DNA from 2 places in the Methylobacterium sp. Leaf85 genome. Region 1 is predicted to be linked to the other one. Evidence: predicted binding sites of a transcription regulator. Region 1 holds the regulator's gene; the other holds the start of a gene.
What was found. The regulator PhoB, encoded in region 1, activates phosphate uptake and scavenging genes when phosphate is short. The targets are predictions, from matches to a motif close to TGTCATNNANCTGTCAT.
Positions count from the first base shown of each region.

Region 2: the regulator PhoB is predicted to act here: its motif matches at 2,522-2,538, upstream of ASF08_RS19315 (acid phosphatase).

Region 1 is NZ_LMME01000031.1:122,679-130,009, reverse strand. It holds gene pstS (phosphate ABC transporter substrate-binding protein PstS) at 1-632, shown strand, start outside; gene pstC (phosphate ABC transporter permease subunit PstC) at 774-1,748, shown strand; gene pstA (phosphate ABC transporter permease PstA) at 1,768-2,664, shown strand; gene pstB (phosphate ABC transporter ATP-binding protein PstB) at 2,711-3,529, shown strand; gene phoU (phosphate signaling complex protein PhoU) at 3,615-4,340, shown strand; gene phoB (phosphate regulon transcriptional regulator PhoB) at 4,431-5,132, shown strand; gene ASF08_RS16905 (calcium-binding protein) at 5,296-7,331, opposite strand, start outside.
Region 2 is NZ_LMME01000032.1:309,116-316,446, reverse strand. It holds gene ASF08_RS19325 (lipid kinase) at 1-602, shown strand, start outside; gene ASF08_RS19320 (TerC family protein) at 648-1,391, shown strand; gene ASF08_RS19315 (acid phosphatase) at 1,567-2,457, opposite strand; gene ASF08_RS19310 (alpha/beta fold hydrolase) at 2,603-3,484, opposite strand; gene dapD (2,3,4,5-tetrahydropyridine-2,6-dicarboxylate N-succinyltransferase) at 3,657-4,499, opposite strand; gene ASF08_RS19300 (YARHG domain-containing protein) at 4,588-4,851, opposite strand; gene ASF08_RS19295 (cyclic nucleotide-binding domain-containing protein) at 4,948-5,400, opposite strand; gene ASF08_RS19290 (hypothetical protein) at 5,577-5,798, shown strand; gene ASF08_RS19285 (response regulator transcription factor) at 5,802-6,488, opposite strand; gene ASF08_RS19280 (L,D-transpeptidase family protein) at 6,760-7,296, shown strand; gene ASF08_RS19275 (MFS transporter) at 7,308-7,331, opposite strand, start outside.

The sequences.
Region 1 (7,331 bases):
ATGCCAAGATCGCCGCGGTGAACCAGGGGCTGAAGCTCCCCGACTCGCCGATCACCCCGGTCTACCGTTCGGACGCGTCCGGCACGACGAGCATCTTCACCACCTATCTCAGCGCGGTCTCCGAGAGCTGGAAGAAGGAATTCGGTGCGGCCACCACGGTCAGCTGGCCCGCCGGCCAGGGCGGCAAGGGCAACGAGGGCGTCACCGCCACCGTCAAGCAGGTGCCGAACTCCATCGGCTACGTGGAATCGGCCTACGCCAAGCAGAACAAACTCAGCTATGCGCTGATCCAGAACAAGGCCGGCAAGTTCCCGGCTCCCGACGACAAGGCGTTCCAGGCCGCCGCCGCCTCCGCCGACTGGAAGGCCGCCCCGGGCTTCGGCATCTCCCTCGTCAACCAGGCCGGTGACGATGCCTGGCCGATCACGGCGGCCACCTTCATCCTCGTCTACAAGGACCCGGCCGATCCGGCCAAGTCCGCCGACGTGCTGAAGTTCTTCGACTGGGCCTACAAGAACGGCGACAAGCTCGCCACCGACCTCGACTACGTGCCGCTGCCGGACAACGTCGTCTCCCTCGTCCACACCGAGTGGAAAGAGATCAAGGGCAAGGACGGCAAGCCCGTCTTCTAAGGCAGCCTTCCAGCTGAACTCCGAAAACCGCGCAGGCCCGGCAAAAACGCTGGGCCTGCGCCACGAGTGGACGCGGTGTTCCACCTCGCCACTCGCTACCTCGCACTATACGAGCCCTCAAGGTGAAGAAGCAGACGTCGGATGGCCGCCTTGACTGAACAGATTTCGCTGGCCCGCACGGGCTCCCCCGCTCGCAAGAAGCCGGGCGGCCTCGGCGACCAGCTCTTCCGCGCCGCCTCCTACGCGTCGGCGCTGCTGGTCCTCCTCTTCCTCGCGGGCATCCTAGCCTCCATCGCCTATGGCGGCTGGCCGGCCTTCAGGGAGTTCGGCTTCGGCTTCGTCACCTCCAGCGCCTGGAACATCGGCCAGGAGCAGTACGGCGCCCTCGTGGCCATCGTCGGCACCCTGGTCTCGGCCCTTCTCGCCCTCGTCATCGGCGTGCCGATCTCCATCGGCATCGCCGTCTACCTGACCCAGCTCTGCCCCGGCTGGGCGAGGAAGCCCGTCTCGATGACGATCGAGCTTCTCGCCTCGGTGCCGAGCATCATCTACGGCATGTGGGGCCTGTTCATCTTCGCCCCGCTCTTCGCCCATTACGTGCAGATGCCGGTGTCGAGCCTCGTCGAGGGCCTGCCCATCGTCGGCACGCTGTTCTACGCGCGGGTTCCCTCCGGCGTCGGCATCCTCACGGCGGGCATCATCCTCGCCATCATGATCGTGCCCTTCGTCGCCTCGATCACCCGCGACATGCTCGACCAGATCCCCACCGTGCTGCGCGAGAGCGCCTACGGCATCGGCTGCACCACCTGGGAGGTGGTCCGCCACGTCCTGGTGCCGCAGGCGTCCGTGTCGATCATCGGCGCGGTGATGCTCGGCCTCGGCCGCGCGCTCGGCGAGACCATGGCGGTGACCTTCGTCATCGGCAACGCCAACCGCCTGTCCGGCTCGATCTTCGATCCCGGCTCCACCATCGCCTCGCGCATCGCCAACGAGTTCAACGAGGCCGACGGCCTGCAGCTCAACTCGCTGATGGCGCTGGGCTGCATCCTCTTCGTCATCACCTTCGTCGTCCTGATCGTCGCACGCCTGCTCGTCCGGCGCGTGAAGGTCGCCTGAGCCCTCTGGAGCCCGAACCATGGACGCCGTGAACACCCTCACCACCAACGACGCTCCGCCGCTCAAGGCCAGCCGCGTCCGGTCGAGCCGCCGCGTGGCGGACAAGCTGCTCATCGTCGGAAGCACCGTGGCGACGCTGATCGGCATCGTCGTGCTGGGCTCGATCCTGCTCATGCTCATCGTCGAGGGCGTGAAGGGCTTCTCGCCGCTGCTCTTCAGCGAACCGACGCCCGGCCCCGGATCGGAAGGCGGCGGCATCGCCAACGCCATCCTCGGCAGCGTGGTCCTGACCCTGATCGGCATCGTCATCGCGACGCCGGTGGGTGTCATGGCCGGCACCTATCTCGCCGAGTACGGCCGCCACTCGAAGCTCGCCGACGTGATCCGCTTCCTCAACGACATCCTGCTCTCGGCGCCCTCGATCCTGATCGGCCTGTTCGTCTACACCCTGATGGTGCGGCCGATGGGGACCTATTCGGGTTGGGCCGGCGGCGTGGCGCTGGCCATCATCGCCACCCCGGTGATCGTGCGCACCACCGAGGACATGCTCCGCCTCGTGCCCTCGACGCTCCGCGAGGCCGGCGCGGCTTTGGGCGCACCGCCCTCCGTCGTCATCAAGAGCATCACCTGGCGCGGTGCCAGCGCCGGCATCGTCACCGGCATCATCCTGGCGCTCGCCCGCATCGCCGGCGAGACCGCGCCGCTGCTCTTCACCGCGCTCAACAACAACAGCTGGTTCTCGCCCAACCTCATGGGCGGCATCCCGAACCTTCCGGTGATGATCTACCAGTTCGCCCTCTCGCCCTACTCGAACTGGCAGCAGCTCGCCTGGGCCGGCGCCCTCCTCATCACCGCCACGATCCTCGCCCTCTCGATCGTGGCCCGCTTCGTCATCAAGAGCGAGCGGGCGCGCTGACCCCGCGCCCCCGTCCCATCCCGCCCTCCACAAGGACACGCACCCGATGAACGCCGCTCCCGCGATCACGCAAGCTCAGCTGACCGGCCGCCACAAGGCCGACGAGCAGGCCCCCGTGCGCATCGCCGTGAAGGACCTGAACTTCTATTACGGCTCGTTCCACGGCCTGAAGTCGGTCAACCTCAACTTCCACGACCGCCAGGTCACCGCGCTGATCGGCCCGTCCGGCTGCGGGAAGTCGACCCTCCTGCGCACCTTCAACCGGATCTACAGCCTCTACCCCGAGCAGCGCGCCGAGGGGCAGATCCTCCTCGACGGCCAGAACGTCCTCGACGCCAAGGTCGATCTCAACGAGCTGCGCTCGCGCATCGGCATGGTGTTCCAGAAGCCGACGCCGTTCCCGATGTCGATCTACGACAACGTCGCCTTCGGCCTGCGCCTCTACGAGAAGCTGCCCAAGGCCGATCTCGACGTCCGCGTCGAGGAATCCCTGCGCAAGGCCGCCCTCTGGGACGAAGTGAAGGACAAGCTCAAGCAGTCCGGCATGGGCCTCTCCGGCGGCCAGCAGCAGCGCCTCTGCATCGCCCGCACCGTGGCCCAGCGTCCCGAGGTGATCCTGTTCGACGAGCCGACCTCGGCCCTCGACCCGATCTCCACGGGCCGCATCGAGGAACTGATCGAGCAGCTGCGCTCCGAGTTCACGATCGTCATCGTCACGCACAACATGCAGCAGGCGGCACGCATCTCGCAGTTCACGGCGTTCATGTATCTCGGCGAGCTGGTGGAGTTCGGCCCCACCACGCGGATCTTCATGAACCCCGAGAAGCGCCAGACCCAGGACTACATCACCGGCCGCTTCGGCTGAGCCCGCCGGGGCCGCGTCCGCGGCACCGGACCCGATCCTACGCGATGCAGGCCGCCCGAGGCGGCCTCGGTCGAGGAGTGCGAGCATGCCCAACCACATCGTCAGTTCCTACGATACGGAACTGGAAAACCTGCGCCGCTCGATTTCCGAGATGGGCGGGATCGCCGAGAAGATGATGACCGATTCCGGCAACGCCCTGGTACGCCGGGACGTGCCCCTGGCCCAGGCGGTGATCGGCGCCGACAAGCGCCTCGACGCCCTCCAGCACGAGATCGAGGAACGGGCGATCCTGCTCATCGCCAAGCGTCAGCCCCTCGCCATCGACCTGCGCGAGACGGTCTCGGCCATCCGCGTCTCGAACGATCTGGAGCGCATCGGCGACCTGTCGAAGAACGTCGCCAAGCGCGTGGTGGCCATCGCCGAGCAGATCCAGCCGCAGAAGATCGTCATCGCCGTCCAGCACATGGGCGACCTGGTGCAGGAGCAGCTGAAGGACGTCCTCGACGCCTATGCGAGCCAGGACGTGAAGGCCGCCCTCGACGTCTGGGAGCGTGACGACGCCATCGACGCGCTGTACAACTCGCTCTTCCGCGAATTGCTGACCTACATGATGGAAGACCCGCGCAACATCTCGTTCTGCACGCACCTGCTGTTCTGCGCCAAGAACATCGAGCGGATCGGCGACCACACCACCAACATCGCCGAGACGATCCACTACCTCGTCACCGGCACGAACGAACTGGCCGAACAGGATCGCCCGAAGAACGACGCATCGAACTACGCCACCGTGTCGTTGCCCGCCAGCGCCTGACCGTCCCTCCGATCGGGCCATTCCGGCACGATCGTCGCGCGGCCGTCCCGTGCGTGACGGGACGGCCGCCCTCACCCTGAAAACACCCGCATGAGTACGCGCATCCTGATCGTCGAGGACGAGGAGGCCCTCACCCTTCTCCTCCGCTACAACCTCGAGGCGGAGGGCTTCGTCGTCGACACCGCCGCCCGCGGCGACGAGGCCGATCTGCGCCTTCAGGAGCAGGTTCCCGACCTCGTCCTCCTCGACTGGATGATGCCCGGTCTCTCCGGCATCGAGTTGTGCCGCCGCATCCGCGCCCGGCGCGAGACCGAGCGGCTGCCGGTTATCATGCTGACGGCGCGCGGCGAGGAGGGCGACCGCATCCGCGGCCTCGGCACCGGCGCCGACGATTACATCGTCAAGCCGTTCTCGGTGCCGGAGCTGCTCGCCCGGGTCCGCGCGCTCCTGCGCCGGGCCAAGCCGAGCCACGTGGCGGACCTGCTCATCGCCGGCAATATCGAACTCGACCGCGTCAGCCACCGCATCCGCCGCCAGGGCCGCGAGATCCATCTCGGCCCCACCGAGTTCAAGCTCCTCGAATTCCTGATGCAGAGCCCCGGCCGGGTGTTCTCGCGCGAGCAGCTCCTCGACGGGGTCTGGGGCCACGACGTCTATATCGACGAGCGCACGGTGGACGTGCATGTGGGCCGCCTGCGCAAGGCTATCAACCGCCCGCGCCAGAGCGACCCGATCCGCACCGTGCGCGGCTCCGGCTATTCCTTCGACGAGATGTTCTCGACGGACGAGTGAAACCAGGGCGGTCAGTCCGAGTGACGAAAATCTTACGTTTGGTCCCCGCTCCCGGGGCTGCTTTCGACACTTGGCAGAACCCGGGCAGGGTGGCCGAGGGCTTCGACGGTCGGAATGACCCTGGCCGAATGAGTCTCATTCGGCCAAGGGCGTGTCGGGACGCCTACCCCAGCAGGAAATCGGCGTAAGTCAGCGTCGCCTTATCCCGGTTGTCGATGATGGCGAACTGGACCGCCTTGGCCGTGGTGCCGCTGCCATCGGCATCGTAGGACAGGGCACCGGTGTCGTGATCGTAGAGAATGCGGTCGTTCGCATCGATCTTGGCACCGGTCACACCCAGGTCCTTGAACGCCGCCGCGAGGTCATCGGCCGAGAGCGCCGCGAAGATACTCTTCGAGAGCTGGATCGTGTCGATCCCGGCCGAGAAATCGGTGATGTGGTCGATATTGGTCGCGCCGAGCTTCGTGCTGAACACGAAGGTATCCTCGCCGGCCAAACCCGTCAGCGTATCCGCCCCGAGGCCACCGTCGAGATGGTTGGCGCCGGCATTGCCCTTGAGATCATTGACGAGCGTGTTGCCGGTCGCGTTGAGGTTGCCGGTGCCGTTCAGCGTCAGGTTCTCCACGTGGGAACCCCCTAGCGAGAAGGACACCGACGCCTTGACGAGGTCGATGCCGGTGCCGTCGCTCCCCTCCACGGCTTTGTCGCGAATGTTGTCGACGATGTAGGTGTCGGAGCCGGCACCGCCGATCATCGTGTCCGCGCCCGTCTTACCGTCGAGGACGTTGACGCCGCCATTGCCCCTGAGGACGTTATCGAGCGAGTTGCCGGTGGCGCTGAGATTCCCGGTGCCGGTGAGCGTCAGGTGTTCCACGTGGGAACCCCCGAGCGAGAAGGACACGGATGCCTTGACGAGGTCGGTGCCGGCGTCGCTCAGTTCCACGACTTTGTCGCCGATATTGTCGACGATGTAGGTGTCCGATCCCGCGCCGCCGGCCATGGTGTCGGCCCCGGCCTTGCCGTCGAGGAGGTTGGCGGCGGCATTGCCGGTGAGAGTGTTGGCGAGAGCGTTGCCGGTGCCGTTGAGTGCAGCCGTGCCGACTAGCGTGAGGGTCTCGACGTTGGCCGCCAAGGTCAAGCTGATGGACGAGCGGACGGCGTCGATGCCGCGATCGGCCGCCTCGACGACAACGTCGCCGGCATTGTCGACGACATAGGTATCATTCCCCGCATACCCGGTCATCGTGTCGGCGCCGCCCTTGCCATCGAGGAGGTTGGCGCCGTTGTTGCCGACAAGCGCCTGAGCGAACTCGTTTCCGGTGAGGTTCATCGCGCCCGTGCCCGTCGCTTTCGCCGTGGCCAGGGTCTCGATCGCCTGTCCGGCAGCGAGGACGTAGCTGACGCTCGTCTTGACGGTGTCCTGCCCGGCATCCTTCGCTTCGAAGACGCGATCGCCGGATTGATCGACGACGTAGGTGTCGTTGCCGGCCTCGCCGTACATCCGGTCCGCACCGAGATGACCGTCGATGTCGTCGTTGCCGGCTCCGCCGTGGATCGTGTTGCTCAGGACGTTGCCCGTGAGACGGTCGTTGAACCTGCTGCCTTCGAGGTTCTCGATGCTCAGGAGGCGATCCTTTTCCGCCCGGATCGTCGTTATGACGGGAGGGGGGGTGACGATGCCTCCGGGGCCCTCGCCGGGGTAAGGGTCCGGTTGGAACACGGTCACCTTTTCGGGGACGATCTCCTGCCAGCCCTGCAAATCGAGGGAGACGGTCACGCCAACGGTCGCCGACTTGTAGCTCGCCGTGTCGCTGCCGGCGCCGCCATCGAGACGGTCGTTGCCCGCACCACCGTCGAGCACATCGTTGCCGGTGCCGCCGAGCATGATGTCGTCGCCACCCTTGCCGTAGAGGGTATCGTGGCCGTCACCATTGGCGCCGAAGACCGTATAATCGATGTTGCCACCGCCGCCCTTGAGCGTGTCGTTGCCATCACCTCCGATGAGCGTATCGTTGCCGGCGTAACCTTCCAGCGTGTTGGGCGCCTTGTCATATGTCAGGTGATCGATCTCGATCGTCCTGCCGATCGAGTCTGCGACATCGAACTTGTGCTGGCCGCTCGTCAGCTGTCGCAGGGTATCGACAGCCTTTTCAAGGTTTGTGACCCCTTTTTGTGGGTAAAAATACTCATTCAGCCAGC
Region 2 (7,331 bases), on a different contig from region 1:
CGGTGGAGGCGGCCGAGCTCATCGGCACGGCCAAGCCCCAGGCGGTGGACCTCGGCTGGGTCAACGGCCGCTACTATTTCAACGTGGCGAGCATCGGATTTTCGGCCGACCTCGCCGGTGATCTCACCGCGGAATCGAAGAAGAAGTGGGGCACGCTCGGTTATGCCATCGCCGCCCTGCGCGTCCTGCGGCGGGTGCGTCCCTTCACGGTCTATCTCGAACATGACGGGCTGACCGAGACCATCACCACGATCCAGGTCTCGGTGGGCAACGGCCGCCATTACGGCGGCGGGATGACCGTGGAGGAGACCGCCACCGTCGATGACGGCAAGCTCGATTTCTACAGCCTGGAGGTCACGCATTGGTGGCGGCTCATCGCGCTGCTGCCGGCCCTCAGGCGGGGCACCCAGGGCAAGGCCGCCGACGTGCGCGCCTTCAACACCACCGAGATCGTGGTGAAGACGAAGAAGCCTCGGCCGGTGAACACCGACGGGGAACTCTCCACCTACACGCCGGCCCATTTCAAGGTCGTGCCGAAGGCCATCCGGATCTATGCGCCGGAACCCGCCGACCGCCCCGGCATCATCCCCGCCGCGTCCTGATCTTCCGCCGCTTTCCGACCTGACGACGTTCGAGGTTCTCTCCCCGTGGATTCCCTTCTTCAACTCGCCGCAGACCCGACCGCCTGGGTGGCGCTCGCCACCCTCATCGTGATGGAGGTGGTGCTCGGCATCGACAATCTGATCTTCATCTCGATCCTCACCAACAAGCTGCCGGCCCATCAGCAGACCAAGGCCCGCCGCATCGGCATCGGCCTCGCGCTGGTCCTGCGTCTCGGCCTGCTCGGCACCGTCGCCTACATCGTCCACCTGACGCAGCCGGTCTTCGAGATCTTCGGCAAGGCCTTCTCCTGGCGGGACATGATCCTCATCGGCGGCGGCCTGTTCCTCTTGTGGAAGGCGACGAAGGAGATCCACGAGACCGTCGATCCCGATGACGGCCACGAGGATGCGTCCTCCCCGGTGGTGCTGAGCTTCGCCGCCGCCGTCGGGCAGATTCTCGTCCTCGACCTCGTCTTTTCCATCGACAGCATCATCACGGCGGTGGGCATGACCGATCACGTGCCGATCATGGTGATCGCCGTCATCACCGCCGTCACCGTCATGCTGCTGGCGGCCGACCCGCTGGCGCGCTTCATCGATGCCAACCCCACCGTGGTGATGCTGGCGCTCGGCTTCCTCATCATGATCGGCATGACGCTGATCGCGGAAGGTTTCGGCGCCCACGTGCCGAAGGGCTACATCTACACCGCCATGGCCTTCTCGGCCGGCGTCGAGGCACTCAATCTCCTCGCCCGACGCCGGAGACGGAACAAGACGACGGCGGGGTAAGGGCGTAACCCCCTTCCCTTCCGTTTCACGGGAAAACGAAGAAAGGCCCGACCGGGATCAACGGTCGGGCCTTTCTTCGTTTTGGCAAGATCGAAGGGGCTTGGTGGGTGTGTCGGGGCGCGCCCGGCGTGACCCGCGCTCAGGGCCTCGGCCGCCGCCGCGCCCCCGTAGCCGTCTACAGGATGGGTTCGCGCAGGGCCGAGGTCTCGCGGGCACAGATCGCCGCGTCCGGCGGCGAGCCTTCCTGCGACAGGTTCTTGCCGATCTCCGCCCGCGCCTTCTCGAGATCCGCGCGGAAGCCCGGATCGCCCTGGAGCGCGCTGACGACGACGCTGGCCGTCGTGCGGCCGGCTTCCACGTCGCTGGCCCAATGCACGCCGCAGACGATGCGGTTCTCACCGTAGGCCTTGCCGCGGACGAAGAACTGTGTCGCTTTCTCCGGCACCAGTGCGGCGAGGATGGACGCGTAGGCCCACCCTTGAGTCGCGTGGCTGGACGGGAAGCTGAAGGCGTCGCCGAGCTCGCGGGTGCGCGCCACGCAGATCTCGGCCTCGTTGCCGACGAAGGGCCGCAGGCGACGGTAATGCTCCTTGAGCGGGCGGGTGGCCCGGCCGATATCGAGGCGGGTGCGTTCGAGCAGGGTCATCAGTGCCGGGGAGCGGGACTGATCGATCTTGCGGCCGAGCACGCAGGCGAAATCATCGAGTATGGCCGAGGGGCCGTCCGCCACATCCGCCGTGGCGAGTTCCCAGCGCGCGCTGCCCTTCAGGGCGCGGGTCCCTGCGAAGATGGTCTTGTCCGCCGTCTCCGCCGCCGATTGTCCCCGCGGCGGCGGGGGCAGGATCGCGACCGTATCGGGCGCGGTGGCGTCGGACAGATAGGGCGCGCGTGCCGGCATCTCCGGCGTCAACGGCGTCGTGGCGACGGCCGGCGCCGAACGAGGCTTTCCGCTCGTGGCTTTGCTGTCGGCCGTGTTCGGCGCGGGTGCCTGCGCCGAGGCAGGAGCCGCCATCAGGGCGCAGGACGTGAAGGCGAGCGACGCGAGAGCGGGAAACAAAGAATACATGGCGGCGGCTCAGGGTGAAATGCGTCGGGAATGGCAAGCGATAGGGGAGCCATAGGGTTCCTGAACGACACTCGTATGGCACCCTGAGCGCATGACATTTCGCCGATCCGTAACAGGTTTGCCCGCAGGTCCGCGCACGAGACCCCTATCGGATGCCGGCGAGGATCGCGGCGGCGACCTCTCCCGGATATTCCTCATGCGGACTCAAGGCCCCCGGAACCGAAGCCTTGGCCACATGGCCGGCGGCGATGAGAGCGTCCATCTCGGCGCCGGACCGGCGGGGTGCACGCTCCGGACGCAAAACCAGGATCGGCGGAAGTCCGTCCGCCTCGATCAGGGCGAGAAAGTCCTTGCGGACCTTGAACGGATCGAGCCCTCCGGTGACGAAGGCCGCCGTGCCGAAACGGCCCCCCGGCTGCAGCGTCACGGCGTGTTTGTCGGCGATGATGCCGGGCGTGACGTGGTCCGGATCGGCATAGACATGCGCGCGCATCATCCGGCCGATGATCGGAGGACTGATGTTGATGCGGTAGAGCGCCTCGCCCAGCAGCGGAAGTTCGATGGCCTTGCGGATGCCCGAGAGCCAGCCGCGGCGCGAGTCGCCCAGAGCGGTGGGCAGCGGCCCACGCCAGGTGGGTGCAATGAGGACGAGCTGGTCGAACACACCTGGATGCCGCCGTGCGGCCGCCACGAGATAGGGGCCCGCATGACCCGCCGCGATGCCGATGGCGTAGGGGCCGGGCAATGCCGCGAGCAGAGAATCCATGAAGGCGTGGAAGGTCTCCGGCTCCATGGCGATGCGGGACCGCGGATGGTTGCCGAAGCCGGGCCAGTCGGGAATGAGGCAACGGTAGTCGTGGCCCAGAATCTTGGCGAGGGGCCGCATCTCCGCCCGTGCCGAGATCGACGACAGGGCCGGCAGGAGCAGGGCCGCCGGGCCGCTCCCGACGATGTCGCAGGGAGTCGGGACCTTGCGCTCCAGCACGTCGAGCTGAAAGCCACGGGTGGAGTGGGCAGGCTCGATCATCGCTGGCAACGCCTCATCCGGGACGGTCTGTATCGGACGGAAGATCTAACGCGCCGGTCGCTGCCGCACAGGTCGGCCCTGTGTCGCGCCAGGGCCGATGAGGAGCGCCCGCCTCTCCTCTTTCCGCGGCGGGAAAGAGGAGAGTGCCGATCGAATCGGGTGTGAGCGCGTCTCAGGTCCGAAGCAGCTCGTTGATGGCGGTCTTGGAGCGGGTGCCGGCATCGACGCGCTTGACGATGACGGCGCAGTAGAGGCCGGGACCGGGCGTACCGTCGGGCAGGTCCTTGCCGGGCGTCGTGCCCGAGACCACCACCGAATAGGGCGGCACGCGGCCGTACATGACCTCGCCCGTGGACCGGTCGATGATCTTCGTGGAGGCGCCGATATAGACGCCCATGGAGAGCACGCTGCCCTCACCGACGATCACGCCCTCGGCCACCTCGGCGCGGGCGCCGATGAAGCAATTGTCCTCGATGATGACCGGGTTGGCCTGGAGCGGCTCGAGCACTCCGGCGATGCCGGCACCGCCGGAGATGTGGCAGTTCTTCCCCACCTGCGCGCAGGAGCCGATCGTCACCCAGGTATCCACCATCGTGCCCTCACCCACATGGGCGCCGAGATTGATGAAGGAGGGCATCAGCACGGCGCCGGGCGCGATGTAGGAGCCGCGCCGCACGAAGCAGCCGGGCACGGCCCGGAAGCCGGCCTCGCGAAAATGCTTCTTCTTCCAGCCCTCGAACTTCGAGGGCACCTTGTCCCACCAATTGGCGCCATCGGGTCCGCCATGGATGATCTCCATGTCGTTGAGGCGGAAGGACAGCAGCACCGCCTTCTTGAGCCACTGGTTGACCTGCCATTCCTCGCCGACTTTCTCGGCCACGCGGGCCTTGCCGGAGTCGAGGAGATCGAGGGCCTCGTCTACGGCGTCGCGCACGGCACCCTTGGTCGAGACGTCGATGCCGGCACGCTCCTCCCAGGCGGTCTCGATGGTGGTGGAGAGATCGGCGTGGGACATGGTGGCGTTCCGGTCGGTTAGGGGGAAGGGCCGTGCTTACAAAAGGCGGCCCGGCCTGTCACCTCGGCGCGTCAGGCGAGGCGTGGGCTCACTCGCGGCAGCCGTTACGGCTTTCTTCCCGCACGATCTCGCCGACCTTCGCCCGGTCGCGGGCGGAGAGCGGGACGTCGCGGATGTCGGAGAAGCGGCAATTGACGTTGCCGAAGGCCGAGATCGCCCGCTGCGTCTTGAAGCAGTAGCCGGCCTCCGCATAGACCGCGTTGCGCTCGCCCCAGAGTTCCTCGCAGGGGGATGCCGCCAGGGCGGGGGCGGCGGGCAGGAGAGCGAGGCAGAGAACCACGGCGGCGCGCATGAGCACTTCCCGGAAGAGTGTTGAGGGACGGAAGACTTTTGGCCCGTCCCGGCAGGTTTTGCCAGATCGTGCGTCCGGCGAGAGGACGATACGATGTCAGATGGCGTCGATCCTGGCGCGCACGCCGTCGAGATCCTCGATCAACGTGCCGAGGTCGTCATGAAGGGCGGCATGGATCGCCTCGGCCGCATCGGGAAATTCCTCGAGCACCCGGCGCATCAGCGTGGGCGTGATGCGGACGACCTCCGCCGCCGTGACGGCATGGGCATCGGTGGGGCGCTCGCCGCGCAGGAACAGCGCCATCTGCCCGATCAGGGCGGAGCGGCCGACCCTGACGGGCTCGGCACCGGCGCCACGCGGCGCCAGTTCGACCGTTCCGGACATGACGACGTATCCGCCATCGCTGCGCTCGTTGCGGGCGAACAGCACGTCCCCCGGCGTCAGGCTGCGACGCTCAGCGGCAAAGGAGAGCAGCCTCAGGGCGTCCCGCGCCATGAAGCTGAACAGGGGGGCCGCCGCCAGGATCGCGATGTCGTCGTCGAGCCCCAATGCCGTCCGCTCCCTCAAGACGGAGGCGTCCCTCCGGAGGAGCTAGCCTTAGCCGAAGGCGGGCGAGGGGGGAAATCCGGCGCCGCGCCCGCGCAGGGACGGAGCGTCGATCAAACGGATGTCATGAAACCGGTGGATAGACGCGTCTCCCGAGGGCGACGAAGACGGAAATTCCGGTGTCCAATCACTTCTGCCTGGATCCGAACGATCCCTATGCGCAATCCGAGGTCCTCGTCTTCTTCGAGGGCCGATATCCGGATATCCGCCTGCTGTCGGTCATCGATGGGAACGACGACGAAATCTTGTCCGATCTCGTCATCGAGCAGCAACGCGACCTGATTCGGGAAATCGCCGCCTTCCACACATCCGGCGGTGATGCGCCGAATGCGGCCGCCTGATCCTCAGGGCAGCAGCTTGTAGCCGCCGCCTTCCGTCACGAGGATGGCGGTGACGGCCGGGTTCGGCTCGATCTTCTGGCGCAGGCGGTAGATGTGGGTCTCCAGCGTATGCGTGGTGACCTGCGCGTTGTAGCCCCAGACTTCGGCCAGCAACGTGTCGCGGCCCACCACCTCGCGGCCGGCGCGGTAGAGGAAGCGCAGGATCGCCGTCTCCTTCTCGGTGAGCTTCAGCTTCGAGCCACGCTCACAGATGAGGAGCTTGGCGCCGGGGCGGAAGGTGTAGGGGCCAATCTGGAAGACGGCGTCCTCGCTGGCCTCGTGGCTGCGCAGATGCGCGCGGATGCGCGCGAGGAGCACCGCGAACTTGAACGGCTTGGCGACATAATCGTTGGCGCCCGCTTCCAGGCCCTCCACCGTGTCTTCTTCCGAATCCTGCGCGCTCAGCATGATGACCGGGCCGCGATAACCGTTGCGGCGCATGGTCCGCACCGCTTCGCGCCCATCCATGTCCGGCAGGCCGACATCCATGATCGCGAGATCGATCCGATCCTCGGCCACGCGGGCGAGGGCGGATTTCCCGTCCTCCGCGCTGACGGTCACGAACTCCTCGTACAGGTCGAGTTGTTCGATCAAGGTTTCGCGCAGGGACTCGTCGTCGTCGCAGACGAGAAGGCGATGGGTGGTCGACATCGGCCGGGGATACTTTCACACGCAACAGGGATGTGCCCGAACGGGCCGATCCCGAAAACTTGAGAGACGACCGCTTCGTCGGCCGCGAGCCTACACAGCAGAGTGATGGCGGGTTTATGTCAGAACCTTGAACGAGGGCGCGCCGGAGGCGGAGTATGCACGTCCGTGACGGTTCGACCCCCGAAAAAGTTTCGCATGGGTGCCGTCGTCGCGCATCGCCGCCTCAGGAATGGACTGGCTCGGGCCGGTCTGTCCGGTCGATAAGGCCGACATGATCCGTTTGACCCTCTCTCGCATCCGCGTCCGCCGGCTGGTGAGTGATCCCACTCGCGGGCAGATTCTCGCCGCCAATGCGGTCATTCCCTGCGCGCTCGGCCGCTCCGGCATCGGTCAGGTCAAGCGCGAAGGAGACGGCCTGTCCCCGCGGGGCGTCTTCCGCCTGCGGGCCGGGGCCTATCGCCCGGACCATTTCGGGGCCCGCCCCCGCACCGCGCTGGCTCTGCGCCGGACGCGACAGAACGACGGCTGGTGCGACGACCCGCGCGACCGGCGCTACAACCGGCCGATCGTCCTACCCGCCCCCGGTGTCAGCGCGGAGCGGATGTGGCGGGAGGACGGTCTCTACGACCTCGTCGTCGATCTCGACTACAACCGCCAGCCGATCCGGCCGGGGCGCGGCTCGGCGATCTTCCTCCATGTGGCACGGGCGGGATACCTGCCGACGGAGGGCTGCGTCGCGGTGAAGCGAGGCGACCTCGTCCGGCTACTGCGGCGCCTCGGGCCGCACACCCGGCTGCAGATCCTGTGACCCGTGCATCCCTACCCCCGGACCGGCAGGGCGGC